Rhizobium rhizoryzae: one gene and its partners. The protein of the gene in region 1 interacts with the protein of each later gene in a pairwise test. Links are inferred from orthologs where the notes say so. Each region holds a gene or a part of one and is shown in the gene's direction. Other genes may lie near its edges. The genes, in order: rho, nusG and hfq.

Evidence for each region.
Region 2: the proteins of rho (region 1) and nusG interact in binary tests that used the Escherichia coli proteins (3 or more experiments, as listed by UniProt). The link is inferred for Rhizobium rhizoryzae from one-to-one orthologs.
Region 3: the proteins of rho (region 1) and hfq interact in binary tests that used the Escherichia coli proteins (3 or more experiments, as listed by UniProt). The link is inferred for Rhizobium rhizoryzae from one-to-one orthologs.

The regions. Positions count from the first base shown.
Region 1 is NZ_CP049250.1:996,347-1,001,703, forward strand. What follows is about bases 876-3,873. They hold rho (transcription termination factor Rho), read left to right. Parts: upstream 876-1,740; coding sequence 1,741-3,006; downstream 3,007-3,873. Other genes in these bases: hemE (uroporphyrinogen decarboxylase), read left to right, coding at 876-1,042; hemJ (protoporphyrinogen oxidase HemJ), read left to right, coding at 1,035-1,580; mnmE (tRNA uridine-5-carboxymethylaminomethyl(34) synthesis GTPase MnmE), read left to right, coding at 3,053-3,873. In the rest of the region: more of hemE, read left to right, coding at 5-875; more of mnmE, read left to right, coding at 3,874-4,357; tRNA uridine-5-carboxymethylaminomethyl(34) synthesis enzyme MnmG, read left to right, coding at 4,394-5,357. UniProt on the Escherichia coli protein: Facilitates transcription termination by a mechanism that involves Rho binding to the nascent RNA, activation of Rho's RNA-dependent ATPase activity, and release of the mRNA from the DNA template.
Region 2 is NZ_CP049250.1:2,887,668-2,892,872, reverse strand. Bases 1,383-4,228 are described here. They hold nusG (transcription termination/antitermination protein NusG), read left to right. Parts: upstream 1,383-2,463; coding sequence 2,464-2,994; downstream 2,995-4,228. Other genes in these bases: rplA (50S ribosomal protein L1), read left to right, coding at 3,572-4,228; rplK (50S ribosomal protein L11), read left to right, coding at 3,138-3,569; secE (preprotein translocase subunit SecE), read left to right, coding at 2,247-2,447; G6N80_RS19840 (glycosyltransferase), read left to right, coding at 1,383-1,774. Outside these bases: tuf (elongation factor Tu), read left to right, coding at 1-757; more of G6N80_RS19840, read left to right, coding at 1,004-1,382; more of rplA, read left to right, coding at 4,229-4,267; rplJ (50S ribosomal protein L10), read left to right, coding at 4,616-5,134; rplL (50S ribosomal protein L7/L12), read left to right, coding at 5,195-5,205. UniProt on the Escherichia coli protein: Part of the processive rRNA transcription and antitermination complex (rrnTAC). The complex forms an RNA-chaperone ring around the RNA exit tunnel of RNA polymerase (RNAP).
Region 3 is NZ_CP049250.1:2,570,831-2,576,075, forward strand. What follows is about bases 1,208-4,093. They hold hfq (RNA chaperone Hfq), read left to right. Parts: upstream 1,208-2,472; coding sequence 2,473-2,715; downstream 2,716-4,093. Other genes in these bases: trkA (Trk system potassium transporter TrkA), read left to right, coding at 1,208-2,142; hflX (GTPase HflX), read left to right, coding at 2,954-4,093. Outside these bases: nitrogen assimilation response regulator NtrX, read left to right, coding at 1-729; more of trkA, read left to right, coding at 766-1,207; more of hflX, read left to right, coding at 4,094-4,294; mazG (nucleoside triphosphate pyrophosphohydrolase), read right to left, coding at 4,303-5,142; G6N80_RS18235 (deaminase), read right to left, coding at 5,161-5,245. UniProt on the Escherichia coli protein: RNA chaperone that binds small regulatory RNA (sRNAs) and mRNAs to facilitate mRNA translational regulation in response to envelope stress, environmental stress and changes in metabolite concentrations.

The DNA.
Region 1 (5,357 bases):
TGTCGTGAGCGCTGTGAGACGCAAGCTTCTCGAAGTTCTGGACGGAGCGACTGTCTCGCCTCCACCAATCTGGCTTATGAGACAAGCCGGACGTTATCTGCCGGAATATCGAGAGACGCGGAAGCAAGCGGGAAGCTTTCTGCAGCTTTGCTATTCTCCCGAACTGGCCACGGAAGTGACACTTCAACCCATCCGTCGCTATGGGTTCGACGCTGCAATCCTGTTCTCAGATATCCTCGTGATACCGGACGCGCTGAAGCGCAGTGTGCGTTTTGTCGAGGGCGAAGGCCCTCGCATGGATCCGATCGACGAAGCAGGCATCGCTGCTTTGGACGGCAAAAACGTTCTGTCGCATCTCACCCCCGTCATGCAGGCTGTTTCCAGCATTCGACGTAGTCTTCCAGAAGAGACAACGCTTTTGGGATTCTGTGGTGCACCGTGGACCGTCGCTACCTATATGATCGCTGGCCGCGGGACACCGGATCAGGCACCGGCACGGCTGTTTGGCTATCGTCACCGTGAACGGTTCCAGTATCTTCTGGAATTTCTGGCCGATATCTCTGCCGACTATCTGGTTGCCCAGATCGATGCGGGCGCCGATGCGGTGCAGATTTTCGATTCCTGGGCGGGTGTTCTGGGTGAAGAAGAGTTCAAGGGGTTTGCGGTCAAGCCGGTCGCTCGCATGATTGCGTCTGTGAAAGCCCGTCGTCCAGGAGCGAAGATCATTGCCTTTGCCAAAGGCGCTGGGATGAACCTGAAACACTATCGGCAGCAGACAGGCGCTGATATGATCGGGCTAGACTGGTCTGTGCCTCTGAGTTTTGCGGCAGAGCTGCAGAAGGAGGGTCCTGTTCAGGGCAATCTGGATCCAATGCGCGTTGTAGCAGGCGGTCGGGCGCTGGAAGAGGGAATAGATGCCATCCTCCAGGTGTTGGGTAGCGGACCACTCGTCTTCAATCTTGGCCATGGTATTACGCCGGAAGCTAATCCGGACCATGTGACACAACTCGTTGCTCAAGTTCGTGGATCGAAGGATGGCTGACGAGCTGCAAACGCATGAAGCGTCTGGACGTCGAGCCCGTTTCAAGGCTGCCATCGCGCTCGTGGTGTTTCTAGCGCTTCTCGCTTTGCCCTACATCCTGGTGCCAGATCAGTTCTATCTTTGGGCAAAGGCCTTTCACGTCATCGCCGTGATTTCGTGGATGGCAGGTCTCTTCTACATGCCCAGGCTCTTCATTTATCATACCGATGCGCCGGAAGGCTCTGTCCAGTCTGAAACGTTCAAGGTGATGGAGCAACGCTTGCTCAAGGTCATCATGAATCCGGCCATGATGATCTCATGGCTCTTCGGGCTGTATCTTGCCTGGGAAGGCTTCCGGTTTCAGGGAGGCTGGCTGCATGCCAAAATTCTGGCTGTCGTTCTGCTGACCCTGGCTCATGTCCATCAGTCGCATTGGGTAAGACGATTTGCGAAGGATGCGCCCCGAAAGCCTGCGCGCTACTGGCGAATGATGAACGAAATCCCGACCGTATTGATGATTTTGATCGTAATCCTCGTGATCGTGAAGCCCTTCGCTTAAGATTTGAGCGCGTACCCCTTGCAGGTCGTCGGTGAAGCGGCTATTTCTACGTCACTCATCCCCATGGCTTGTCTGTACAGTCTGACTTCCGCGGCGCTCGCGGTGACGCACCTCAGCATCACGCCAAATTCCCATTCAAATTCAAAGCGGTCCCTTCTTCATGGCTGAAATGAAGCTTCAAGAACTCAAGAGCAAATCACCGACTGATTTGCTGACCTTTGCCGAATCACTGGAGGTCGAGAACGCGAGCACTATGCGAAAGCAGGAGCTCATGTTCGCAATATTGAAAGTTCTTGCAAGCCAGGACGTCGAGATCATCGGTGAAGGCGTTGTGGAAGTTCTGCAGGATGGTTTCGGATTCTTGCGATCGGCCAATGCGAACTATCTGCCTGGTCCGGATGATATCTACATCTCTCCTTCGCAGATTCGCCGTTTCTCGCTGAAGACCGGCGACACTGTCGAAGGACCGATCCGTGGGCCCAAGGAAGGCGAACGTTATTTCGCACTTCTGAAGGTCAACACGATCAATTTCGATGACCCGGAAAAAATCCGCCATAAGGTTCACTTCGATAACCTGACGCCGCTTTATCCGAATGAACGCTTCAAGATGGAGCAGGACATTCCGACGTCGAAGGATCTGTCATCACGCGTGATCGATCTGGTCGCTCCACTGGGCAAAGGTCAACGCGGTCTGATCGTGGCACCGCCGAGAACTGGTAAAACGGTCCTGCTACAAAATATCGCGCATTCCATCACTGCAAATCATCCGGAATGTTATCTTATCGTTCTGCTGATTGACGAACGTCCGGAAGAAGTGACGGACATGCAGCGTTCCGTTCGCGGCGAAGTGATTTCCTCTACTTTCGATGAACCCGCAGTACGTCACGTTCAGGTAGCTGAAATGGTCATCGAGAAGGCCAAGCGTCTTGTCGAGCACGGTCGAGATGTTGTCATTCTGCTCGACTCCATCACCCGACTTGGTCGAGCCTATAACACGGTTGTGCCGTCATCCGGCAAGGTCTTGACCGGTGGTGTTGATGCCAACGCCCTGCAACGCCCGAAGCGTTTCTTTGGTGCGGCCCGTAACATTGAAGAAGGCGGCTCGCTGACGATCATCGCGACCGCTCTCATCGATACTGGCAGCCGTATGGACGAAGTGATCTTCGAAGAGTTCAAGGGTACGGGTAACTCTGAAATTGTTCTGGACCGCAAGGTTGCTGACAAGCGCATCTTCCCGGCGATGGACATTCTCAAGTCCGGTACCCGTAAGGAAGATCTCCTGGTTCCGCGTCAGGATCTTCAGAAGATCTTCGTGCTCCGGCGTATTCTTGCGCCAATGGGAACAACCGATGCCATCGAGTTCCTCATCGACAAACTCAAGCAGACCAAGAACAACGGTGATTTCTTCGATTCGATGAACACCTGATTCAAGCAGAATTCAGCAATTAGCCGGATTCTGCCTGTGAGGCTGTATGGTCGTTCCTACAATATTCGCCCTATCATCCGGCTCTACCCCGTCCGGAGTTGCGGTCATACGCATCTCTGGACCCTCAGCATTTGATATCGTCGGCTGGATGGCTGGTCCGTTGAACAGAACCAGAGGAATGAACCTCAGAACGATTCGGGACCGAAACAATTCCAAAATCGATCAAGGTCTTATCCTGACATTTCCTGGTCCAGCTTCGTTCACTGGCGAAGACTGCGTTGAACTTCAGGTTCATGGAGGTCGCGCCATTGTAGCAGCCATCAGCCGGGAACTGCTGGAACTAGGCTGCGTTGCTGCCGAAGCTGGAGAATTCACCCGGCGTGCCTTCAGCAATGGGAAGATGGATCTTGTCGAGGTCGAAGGCCTCGGTGATCTCATCGCCGCAGACACGGAAATGCAGCGAAGGCTGGCCATTGAACAGGCAAGCGGCGGGTTGTCTTCGCTGTATCAGAATTGGGCAAACCGTCTGACCCACGCTCGCGCTATGATCGAGGCCGAACTCGATTTTGCCGACGAAGAGGATGTACCTGGAAGTGTTTCGGACCGGATATGGCCCGATATTTCGCTTCTCCACCGTGAGATCTTAAAGCAGGTGACCGCCACGCAGAGCGGTCGGTTGGTCCGGGACGGCTTCAATGTCGTTATTGCCGGTCCACCCAATGCCGGAAAGTCCAGTCTCATCAACGCCCTTTCTGGGCGAGATGTTGCGATTGTCACCTCTGTCGCTGGCACGACCCGTGACCTCATTGAGGTCGAGCTGGATATGGACGGGTTCCTTGTCAGACTGGTTGATACCGCCGGAATTCGAGAGACCGATGACGTGGTTGAGCGTGAGGGTGTCAGGCGAGCGAGGCGGGCGATTGAATCAGCGGACCTCGTTCTTGATCTCAGCGAGATCGATTCGCTAGCGGAACAAATGTCATTCCTGACCGACGCAAAACGATTGCGTGTTGGAACCAAAGCCGATTTGCATCCAGCAGAAGACACGCGTTATGATGCTTGCATCAGCGTCAGCCTGCCACAGACCATTGACCATCTCCGTTCATTGATTCTGCAAGAGCTGAAGCAGAGCTGGGAAGCCATATCGTCGCTTGGCGCCGGACGATTGCGTCACATCTCGCATCTCCAACAGGCTTCCAATTTCATCGAAGACGGGTTAAAGCAAAGCGATATCGTGCTTAAGGCTGAGAGCTTGCGCCTGGCCTCCGACGAGCTCGGCCGGATTACCGGTCGTGTGGATGTTGAAGATCTGCTTGGGGTCATCTTCTCCGAGTTTTGTATCGGCAAGTGACTCACGTGAAACACTGCTAGACGCAGAGTGGACGCTATGACCAAATTTGACGTGATTGTAATCGGCGGTGGCCACGCCGGCTGTGAGGCTGCATCTGCTGCTGCTCGACTTGGTGCCAAAACAGCGCTCGTTACCCATAAAATAGAGACCATCGGTGTGATGTCCTGTAACCCAGCGATTGGCGGGTTGGGCAAAGGCCATCTCGTCAGAGAGGTCGATGCGCTCGATGGTCTTATGGGGCGGGTCGCCGATAGTGCTGGTATTCAGTTTCGACTGCTGAACCGCAAGAAGGGGCCTGCCGTACGTGGTCCCCGTACACAGGCCGATCGGCGTCTGTATCGCGAAGCAATGCAAAATGCCATTTCAGAGACGCACAATCTTGTGGTCATCGAGGGCGATGCTTTCGATCTCATCCTGGATGATCGCGCTATAACCGGCCTCGTTCTAGCCGACGGTCGACAACTCTCATGTCAGACCGTCGTCGTTACAACCGGTACTTTCCTGCGCGGAATGATCCATATCGGAAACGAAACAAGACCAGCTGGACGCGTCGGAGAGGATCCCTCTCTTGGTCTATCACGGACTTTCGAGCATCTTGGTATCAAGCTTGGTCGACTCAAAACTGGAACCCCAGCTCGACTGGATGGTCGCACGATTGACTGGCAATCCATCGGGAAGCAAGCCGCCGACGATCAGCCGGTGCCATTCTCCTTTATGACCGACCACATCACCAATCGCCAAATAGAATGTGGTGTAACCCGGACGACCGATCGAACGCACACAATCATTTCAGACAATATCCACAAGTCCGCAATGTATTCAGGCCAGATTAGTGGGATAGGTCCACGCTATTGTCCTTCAATCGAGGACAAGATCGTGAGATTCGGTGAACGGGACGGTCATCAGATTTTCCTCGAACCGGAAGGACTTGACGATGACACGGTCTATCCGAACGGTATATCGACATCCTTGCCCGCCGACGTCCAGGACGAATTCATCC
Region 2 (5,205 bases), 1.9 Mb from region 1 along the record:
ACTTCTGGAACTCGTAGAGCTTGAAGTTCGTGAACTTCTGTCGTCCTACGACTTCCCGGGCGATGACATTCCGATCGTCAAGGGCTCTGCTCTTGCTGCTCTGGAAGATTCGAACAAGACGATCGGTGAAGACGCGATCCGCGAGCTGATGGCTCAGGTTGACGCCTACATCCCGACGCCAGAGCGTCCGATCGACCAGCCGTTCCTGATGCCGATCGAAGACGTGTTCTCGATCTCTGGCCGTGGTACGGTTGTGACGGGCCGCGTTGAGCGTGGTATCGTGAAGGTCGGTGAAGAAATCGAAATCGTTGGCATTCGTGCAACGACGAAGACGACCTGCACGGGCGTTGAAATGTTCCGCAAGCTGCTCGACCAGGGTCAGGCCGGCGACAACATCGGTGCTCTTCTGCGTGGCGTGAACCGTGACGGCGTTGAGCGCGGTCAGATCCTGTGCAAGCCTGGCTCTGTCAAGCCGCACAAGAAGTTCAAGGCAGAAGCCTACATCCTGACGAAGGAAGAAGGCGGCCGTCATACGCCGTTCTTCACGAACTACCGTCCGCAGTTCTACTTCCGCACGACGGACGTGACTGGCATCGTCACGCTTCCGGAAGGCACGGAAATGGTTATGCCTGGCGACAACGTAACCGTTGACGTTGAGCTGATCGTTCCGATCGCGATGGAAGAAAAGCTGCGCTTCGCGATCCGCGAAGGTGGCCGTACCGTCGGCGCCGGCATCGTCGCCTCGATCATCGAGTAATCAGACAAGGTGGGGGGACTTGATCTCCTCACCATGATCAATTGAAAAACCGGGTGGCCTGAAACGGTCGCCCGGTTTTTTCGTTTGAAGGCGGATATCCTAGGCCGCTTGGATGATTGCAGTCGCACGATTGGCCCAGTTGAGCGCTCTGACACTACCTTGCAGCGCCTTTGGCAATATTCAATTGACAGTATCCGAAGCTCATCCTACGCGAAGGCGCGGCCAGTGAGGATGATGGGGAAGCGTATGTCGGATTTGACTGTGGTTTTGACGAGTTGTCGTCGGCATGACTTGCTCGTGAAGACCCTCGATAGCTTTTTTGCTTCAAACGACTATCCGCTTCATGAGTTCATCGTCATTGAAGATTCGGACCAGGTTGAGGTCGAGAAAATAGCCGCTCGTTATCCCGGGCAGCCTCTCAGGTTTATTGTGAACGGCAATAACATCGGCCAGCACCGATCGATTGACAAAGCCTATGCTTGTGTGACGACACCTTACATTCTCCATCTTGAAGACGATTGGGAGTTTCCCAAGCCCGGCGTGGTACGGCAGGCCCTGGATGTTCTGAAGGCGGATGACGACCTGCTTCTCGTTTCTCTCAGGTCCGATAAGGACATGCCTGCGAACATTCGACGCCTGCCTATTTTCGGACAACCGGCAGCGCACCGAAAAGTCGGCCCACTGGCTCATCACGTTTGGTTCAGCTTTACTTTCAATCCTACGGTAAAGCGATTGTCCGACTACAAGCTTCTGCCGGGCGGCTATGCGGCGTTCAATAGCGAATCGGCTCTTAGTCTTCACTACAAGAATCAGGGCCGAATCATGGGGTGGCTGGTCGACGCGGGCGTTGACCACCTCGGTTGGGAGCGCAGTAACTACACACCTGTCGAGCAGAAGAGCTTTCTCACCCTTTTGGGAAAAGCGAATCGCTTTTTTTCAATGCGTACAATGCGAAAATGGAAAAATTCGATCACTCGTCGAGTCGACCATTTGCGACGCAAACAGCGCCTCAAGTAACCCCAATCAGGGTCCTTGAGCCTTGAGCGACCGCGTCCAAGGCCTCCACGGCAAAACTGGATCAACACGACGCATACATGCTGTGCCCTCCAGGAATTATCTCGACGAGAAAACCGGAATTTGTGAGGAAAATCACAAACCCACTTGCCAAGTCCAATCAGTCGTCTTAAAGGAGCGCCATGCTTTTCAAGGGCAACCTTGAAGAACGGGAATAGGGGTATAGCTCAGTTGGTAGAGCGGCGGTCTCCAAAACCGCAGGTCGGGGGTTCGAGCCCCTCTGCCCCTGCCACTCCCTTGATCGGCGCGCAATCATTCAGCAGGCGGATCGGGAGTTTCGTTACAAAGGCATTAATCGGATGCTGTTTTTCCACTTGTCAGATGGAAAGACGGTGTTTATGTAGGGTTCAAACAGACACGCGGTGCGTGGGGCTGAATAGTATCAGCTTTACGCGCCGTAATTGCGTGGGCAGACATGGCATCCAAAACAAATCCATTTACGTTTCTCCAGCAGGTGCGGGCTGAAACGGCAAAGGTTACATGGCCGTCGCGTCGTGAGACGATGATCTCCACGGCAATGGTCCTTGTCATGGTCATATTTGCTGCCCTGTTCTTTTTTGCGGCAGACCAATTGATTGGTTGGCTTATTGGCCTCGTGCTGTCTATCGGCGCTTGATTGAGTGGAGATGAAGATGGCGGCACGTTGGTACATCGTCCACGCTTATTCGAATTTTGAGAAGAAGGTTGCGGAATCGATCGAGGAGAAGGCTCGCCAGAAGGGGCTTGAGCATCTTTTCGAAAAGATCCTGGTGCCGACAGAGAAGGTCGTTGAGGTTCGTCGCGGTCGCAAGGTCGATAGCGAGCGGAAGTTCTTTCCGGGTTATGTGCTTGTCCGCGCCAACCTGACGGACGAAGCTTATCACCTGATCAAGAACACTCCTAAGGTGACGGGTTTCCTCGGATCGGATAATAAGCCGGTTCCGATTCCGGACCATGAAGCAGACCGTATCCTTGGTCAGGTCCAAGAAGGTGTTGAGCGGCCAAAGTCGTCCATCTCCTACGAGATTGGTGAGCAGGTTCGTGTTTCTGATGGTCCGTTCGCCTCGTTCAACGGTATCGTTCAGGATGTCGACGAAGAGCGGTCTCGCCTCAAGGTGGAGGTTTCCATCTTCGGTCGTGCGACGCCCGTCGAGTTGGAATACGGTCAGGTCGAAAAGGTCTGATCGAGAAGGGGAGGTTCTCCCCATGCGCGTGGGAGGAGGCGCCTTAGCCGGGCGACAAGTTCCTGACCACGCAACCGCAGCCGCCAGCATTCGCATGTTGGCATTGAGGGCCGGGTAACCGGTTCAATTGGAAAGGCAGAGAAATGGCTAAGAAAGTAGCAGGCCAGCTCAAGCTCCAGGTCAAGGCAGGATCGGCAAACCCGTCTCCGCCAATCGGCCCGGCACTTGGTCAGCGCGGCATCAACATCATGGAATTCTGCAAGGCATTCAATGCCGCTACGCAGGAAATGGAAAAGGGTATGCCGATCCCGGTCGTCATCACCTATTACCAGGACAAGTCCTTCACCTTCGCTATGAAGCAGCCGCCGGTTACGTACTGGCTGAAGAAGGAGGCAAAGATCCAATCCGGTTCCAAGACGCCTGGTAAGGGTGCGAAGGCCGGTACCATCACCAAGGCTCAGGTCCGCGCGATCGCTGAAGCCAAGATGAAGGATCTCAACGCGGCTGACGTTGAAGGCGCAATGCTGATGGTTGAGGGCTCTGCCCGCTCCATGGGCCTGGAAGTGGTGGCTTGATCATGGCTAAGGTAGCAAAGCGCATTCAGAAGGTTCGCGAAGGTATCGATCCTACCAAGTTGATCGCCCTCACCGACGCAATCTCTCTCGTCAAGGACCGTGCAACTGCAAAGTTCGACGAGACAATCGAAATTGCCATGAACCTTGGTGTTGACCCACGTCACGCTGACCAGATGGTTCGCGGTGTTGTCAATCTGCCGAACGGCACTGGTCGCGATGTTCGCGTTGCGGTTTTCGCTCGTGGCGCCAAGGCTGATGAAGCCAAGGCAGCCGGTGCGGACGTTGTTGGCGCTGAAGATCTCGTCGAGATCGTTCAGGGCGGCAAGATCGATTTCGATCGCTGCATTGCAACGCCGGACATGATGCCGCTCGTTGGCCGTCTCGGTAAGGTTCTCGGCCCGCGTGGCATGATGCCGAACCCGAAGGTCGGTACGGTAACCATGGACGTCGCAGGCGCAGTCAAGGCCTCCAAGGGTGGCGCAGTCGAGTTCCGCGTCGAGAAGGCTGGTATCATCCATGCCGGTATCGGCAAGGCTTCCTTCGACGCCAAGGCTCTGGAAGAAAACATCAAGGCGTTCGCTGATGCCGTCGTCAAGGCAAAGCCGGCCGGCGCCAAGGGCAACTACGTAAAGCGTGTTGCACTGTCCTCGACCATGGGTCCGGGCGTGCGCGTAGAGCCTTCGACGGTTCTCGCTTGATTTTAAGATGGTCGGCTTGTTGCTGACCGTCGCAAAGAATTTTCGGGCCTCCGGGCCCGGAAAATCCGGGGAAACCCGGAATTCCTGTCCGAGATTGCGGGTGGTTTCGACCTTAATCGTTTGACCTGCATGAGACGGGTAAGATCTGGATTATCGACAGGCGCGCGCGATGCGCCCCTGAGGGTTCCGGTTCGAACCTGATGTGCCTTGTGCCGTAACCATACCGGTTACGTGCGGGGGGACAGGATCCTCGAGCGCTGCTCGGGATCTTGCAATAAGGTCCCAAGTGGCAAAGGCAACCCGGCAGGTCCCGATCCTTTGATCGGTCCTGTCAACTGGAGACAGACAGTGGAAAGAGCGGAAAAACGCGAATTCGTCACGGAGCTGAACGAAGTCTTCAAGGCTTCTGGTTCGGTTGTCGTGGCCCACTATGCTGGTGTTACAGTTGCGCAAATGAACGACTTTCGTTCGAAGATGCGCGCAGCTGGCGGCACCGTCAAAGTCGCGAAGAACCGTCTGGCCAAGATCGCTCTTCAGGGCACGGAGTCCGAAGGGATGGTAGATCTCTTCAAGGGCCAGACGCTGATCGCATACAGCGCCGACCCGATTACGGCTCCGAAGGTCGTCATGGATTTCGCCAAGACCAACGACAAGCTCGTTGTTCTGGGTGGCGCCATGGGCTCGACCACGCTTAACGCGGAAGGCGTCAAGTCGCTTGCGACCCTGCCTTCGCTGGACGAACTGCGTGCAAAGCTGCTGGGTATGATTCAGACCCCGGCTACTCGCATTGCAGGTGTTGTTCAGGCACCGGCAGCACAGCTCGCCCGCGTTTTTGCGGCCTACGCAAAGAAGGACGAAGCCGCTTGAGGCGGTTTTTCGCTGTAACAAACAAACCAGTTCGAACCGAACACAAAAGGACTTAAGAAAATGGCTGATCT
Region 3 (5,245 bases), 1.6 Mb from region 1 along the record:
GGTACGGAAGGCGGGCCGGGGCAGCCACGCAAGATCGGCGCACTCGAAGAAGCGCATCGCGGTATCTTGTACCTTGATGAGGTTGGCGAGATGCCGCGCGAAACGCAGAACAAGATCCTGCGGGTGCTGGTTGATCAACAGTTCGAACGCGTCGGTGGATCCAAACGCGTCAAGGTCGATGTTCGCATCATTTCGTCGACCGCATACCACCTCGAGAACCTGATCGCGGAAGGCATCTTCCGTGAGGACCTTTACCATCGCCTTGCCGTTGTGCCCGTCAAGGTTCCAGCGTTGGCCGAGCGTCGCGAAGACATCCCCTTCCTCGTGGACATGTTCATGCGACAGATCTCGGAGCAGGCGGGCATTCGTCCGCGCAAGATCGGCGATGATGCTATGGCTGTTCTGCAGGCGCATGACTGGCCCGGCAATATTCGCCAGTTGCGTAACAACATCGAGCGGCTGATGATACTTGCGCGAACCGACGGTCCGGATTCGCCGATCTCGGCGGATATGCTTCCGACGGATCTTGGCGACATGCTGCCGAAGATCTCCACGAAGGGGGATCATCACATCATGACCTTGCCGCTCCGCGAGGCTCGCGAAATGTTCGAACGCGATTATCTTGTGGCGCAGATCAATCGTTTTGGTGGCAACATCTCCCGCACGGCTGAATTTGTTGGTATGGAGCGTTCAGCACTTCATCGCAAGCTGAAGTCGCTGGGCGTCTGAACTTTGAATACCCACCCGTTACGTTGAAAGAGCAAGATGAAGGTCATCATTTGTGGTGCCGGGCAGGTGGGTTACGGAATCGCCGAGCGTCTTTCGCAAGAAGAAAACGATGTATCGGTGATCGATACTTCGGCGGCGTTGATCAACGCCATCACCGAAACGCTTGATGTGCGCGGCTATGTCGGTCACGGCGCGCATCCGGACGTGCTCGCCAAGGCAGGCGCCGAGCAGGCGGATATGATCATCGCCGTGACGTTGTACGATGAGGTCAACATCGTGGCCTGCGAGGTCGCTCATGCGCTTTTCAGTGTCCCGACCAAGATCGCCCGTATTCGCTCGCAAAGCTATCTGCTGCCGGAATATGCCGATCTCTTCAGCAGCCGGAACATGTCGATCGACGTGACGATTTCTCCAGAAATCGAAGTCGGCAAGATGGTTCTGCGACGTATATCGTTTCCCGGTGCTGTGGACGTTGCCCGCTTTGCTGACGACGCCATCGCGATGGTTGCCATTGAATGCATGGAAGATTGCCCGGTGGTGGACACGCCGCTTGAGCAATTGAGCCAACTGTTTCCGGATCTGATTGCTACCGTCGTGGGAGTTTTGCGGGACGGGAAGCTTTTCATTCCCCGATCGGGTGATCAGCTTCACGTTGGGGATCTGGCCTATGTGATCTGCCAGCGCGAGCATACACGGCGCACGCTTGGTCTGTTCGGCCATGAAGAGCAGGAAGCGAAGCGGATCGTGATCGCCGGCGGTGGCAATATCGGGCTCTATGTTGCACAGCGTATCGAGCAGATGCAGCCAAGAAGCCGGGTCAAGATCATCGAAACAGATCGGGCGCGCGCCACACTCATTGCAGAAGAGCTGAAGAACGCCGTCGTTCTGCAGGGCTCGTCTCTGGAGCAGAGCCTTCTGCAGCAGGCTGATATTCAGGATGCCGACCTGATGATCACGCTGACCAACAATGACCAGGTCAATATTCTCAGTGCGGTCATGGCCAAGGCGCTGGGATGCCGATCCAACCTCGTTCTTGTCAATTCCACCTCGCTGAGCGAGGTGAGTGATTCATTGAACATCGACTCCGTTATCAATCCGCGCGCTGTTACCATTTCCCGTGTCCTTCAGCACGTTCGCAAGGGGCGAATTCGATCCGTCTACGCCGTTCAGAATGGCGCCGCAGAGGTGATCGAAGCCGAGGCTCTGGAAACTTCACCGCTGGTTGGGTCCTGTCTTCGTGATCTCGATCTGCCGGAAGGAATACGAATTGGTGCCATGCTGCGCGACGGAAAGGTTCTGAAACCTGGTGGTGAAACGCGGATCAAGGCAAAGGACAGGGTTGTTCTGCTGGCTACTCGAAAGGCCGTGCGCAATGTGGAGCAGCTATTCCGGGTGTCTATCCAATATTTCTAGAGAATGACCCTGCGAGAATTCCAGCTGGCCTATGCAGGTTGGCGCTGCCAAGAGCTGTGGATAGTTCGATAGCATGATATTCATTAGGCGTCGTATGGACGGCCTATTGAGCTTCGCAAAAAGCGAGATTTCTCGATAAGTAACTGCTTTTACAAGCATTGTTCTCAACAAGGGCCGGTTCTTCGCATATGCGATTGGTCATTGCGCAAAACACGGCGATTTGATAACCAATTGCACGGACGGTGGAGGCAGGAGAGGGTGCTCTACCGAATTTTCCGAGCGTGATCATATCCCGGCCGCATGGCTGGCAAAAAAGAAAGAAGCGGCGCTATGGCGGAACGTTCTCAAAATCTTCAAGACTTGTTTCTCAACACTGTTCGCAAGCAGAAGATTTCACTTACTATTTTCCTCATCAATGGCGTCAAGCTGACGGGTGTTGTAACATCCTTCGACAATTTCTGCGTGTTGTTGCGGCGTGATGGTCATTCGCAGCTGGTCTATAAGCATGCGATCTCTACAATCATGCCTGGACAGCCGATGCAGATGTTCGAAACTGAAGAAAGCGCTGGTTGATCTCGATCAGGGCAGCCATTGAATACCAACACCGGTTGCCCCATCTATCACTCAGGAAAGCCGTCACTTGCAGGGAACCTCAGACCGCCGACACCTTTCGGCGGTTTTCGCATGTCTTAGCGAACTGGTTGTTTCCCCAAACGGCTTAATTGGCTAGAATTGAAGGAAGACTGCGATAGTCACTCGCGATACCTCACATGAATCCCTGATTCCCGACGCCGAGAAACGCCGCGATGATATGCGCGCGCTGGTGCTCGTTCCGGTTTTGAAACAGGCGCGATCTGCCGCTTCCGGCCCGTCTGACACGGCGACACCTGCGCCGCGCCGATCCGATGAAGCAAGACTGGAAGAAGCGATGGGTCTGGCTCGTGCCATTGACCTGACGATTGCTCGTGGACTGATCATACCGGTCAGTCAGCCGAAGCCCGCGACACTGATTGGGACCGGCAAGATCGAGGAGATCAAGGCTCTGCTGGACGAGAATGACTGTGGTCTGGTGATCGTCGACCATCCGTTGACGCCGGTGCAACAGCGCAATCTCGAAAAGGAATGGCAGGCGAAGGTGATTGATCGCACGGGTCTCATTCTCGAGATTTTCGGGCGACGAGCCTCCACGAAGGAGGGGACGCTCCAGGTCGATCTTGCGCATCTCAACTATCAGAAGGGTCGCCTCGTGCGAAGCTGGACGCACCTTGAGCGTCAGCGCGGTGGTGCGGGCTTCATGGGTGGTCCGGGTGAAACCCAGATCGAAGCTGACCGTCGACTGCTGCAGGAGCGCATCCTCAAGCTGGAGCGCGAACTCGAGCAGGTTGTGCGCACCCGGCAGCTGCATAGGGCCAAGCGCCGCAAGGTTCCTCATCCGATCGTCGCGCTCGTGGGCTACACGAATGCCGGAAAATCAACACTCTTCAACCGGATCACGGGAGCAGGCGTGCTGGCAGAAAACATGTTGTTCGCCACGCTTGATCCGACGCTTCGTCGCATGAAGTTGCCGCATGGCCGAACTGTCATCCTCTCCGATACGGTCGGCTTCATTTCGGACCTTCCTACCCATCTGGTCGCCGCTTTCCGCGCGACGCTGGAAGAAGTGCTGGAGGCAGATCTCATTCTCCACGTCCGCGATATGTCCGATCCTGATAACGGGGCCCAGTCGGCCGATGTCCTGCGTATTCTCGATGATCTTGGCATAGACGAGAAGGAGCGCGGCGAGCGCATTATCGAGGTCTGGAACAAGATTGACCGTCTGGAGCCCGAGGCGCACGAGGCCGTTGCTGAACGCGCTCTTGGCCGTGAAAACGTCATGGCCGTCTCGGCAATCTCCGGTGAGGGCGTCGATCGTTTGATGGACGAGATTTCACGCCGCCTGGCGGGTGTCGTGACAGAGACGACCGTCGTGCTTCCGCCGGAAAAGCTGTCGCTGATTTCGTGGATCTATGAAAATGCCATGGTCGACCAGCGAGAGGATCGGGAAGATGGTTCTGTCGCTTTCGATCTGAGACTTTCCGAGCAACAGGCGAACGCCCTTGAACGGAAGCTAGGCGTTTTTCCGGTGGCTGAAAAGGAAGATTGGGAGCGGTAAGCCGCTCCCTATTCTGCTGCCTCTCTAGGATTAACGCCCTTGGCAGCCTGCCAGAAGGCCTCCATTTCCTCAAGCGAGGATTCCGCAGGAGCCTTCCCCAATTTCTTAAGTTCCGTTTCTATATATCTGAATCGGTTTCTAAATTTTGCATTGGTACCACGTAAAGCCTGCTCGGGATCGGCTTTTACGTGACGCCCGATGTTCACAACGGCGAATATCAGGTCCCCGAGTTCGTCTTTTATCTTTACCGATTGCCCCTCTCGCAGAGCCTCTCGCAATTCTGCGATCTCTTCTTCGATCTTGTCGAGAATTGGTTCTGCTTCCGACCAGTCGAAGCCAACAGTTGCCGCGCGTTCCTGCAGCTTCAGTGCCTCGACAAGAGCAGGTTGATGACGAGATACGGAACCCAGGAGGCCGACAGTCTCATCGTCAACCAATCCGCGCTTTGCACGTCGCTCGGCGCGATCTTTCTTTTCGGCGGCCTTGATCTGATCCCACTGGAGTTTGACCGCTTCTGGCGTATTGACATCCGAACGTGCGAAGACGTGTGGATGCCGCCTGATCATCTTCGTCGTAATCGCTTCAACGACATCGGCAAAGCTGAATGCGCCTGCTTCTTCCGCCATCTGTGCATGAAACACGACCTGAAACAGCAGATCTCCCAATTCATCCTTCAGATCTTCCAGATCAGCACGCTCAATCGCGTCCGCCACTTCGTAGGCTTCTTCGATCGTGTAGGGCTTTATGGTCTGGAAATCCTGTTTGATATCCCACGGGCATCCCGTCTGAGGATCACGCAGAGATGCCATAAGTTTCAGGAGATCGGAGATATCCTTGGAGGGCTGCATTGCTAAAGCCTTATTCTATCAGTTCAGGGGAATGCCGTTGTCGGACTTGCTTTGCTGATAGCTTTCCGAGAGTGCATCATACCGGGCTTTGATGGTATCGATA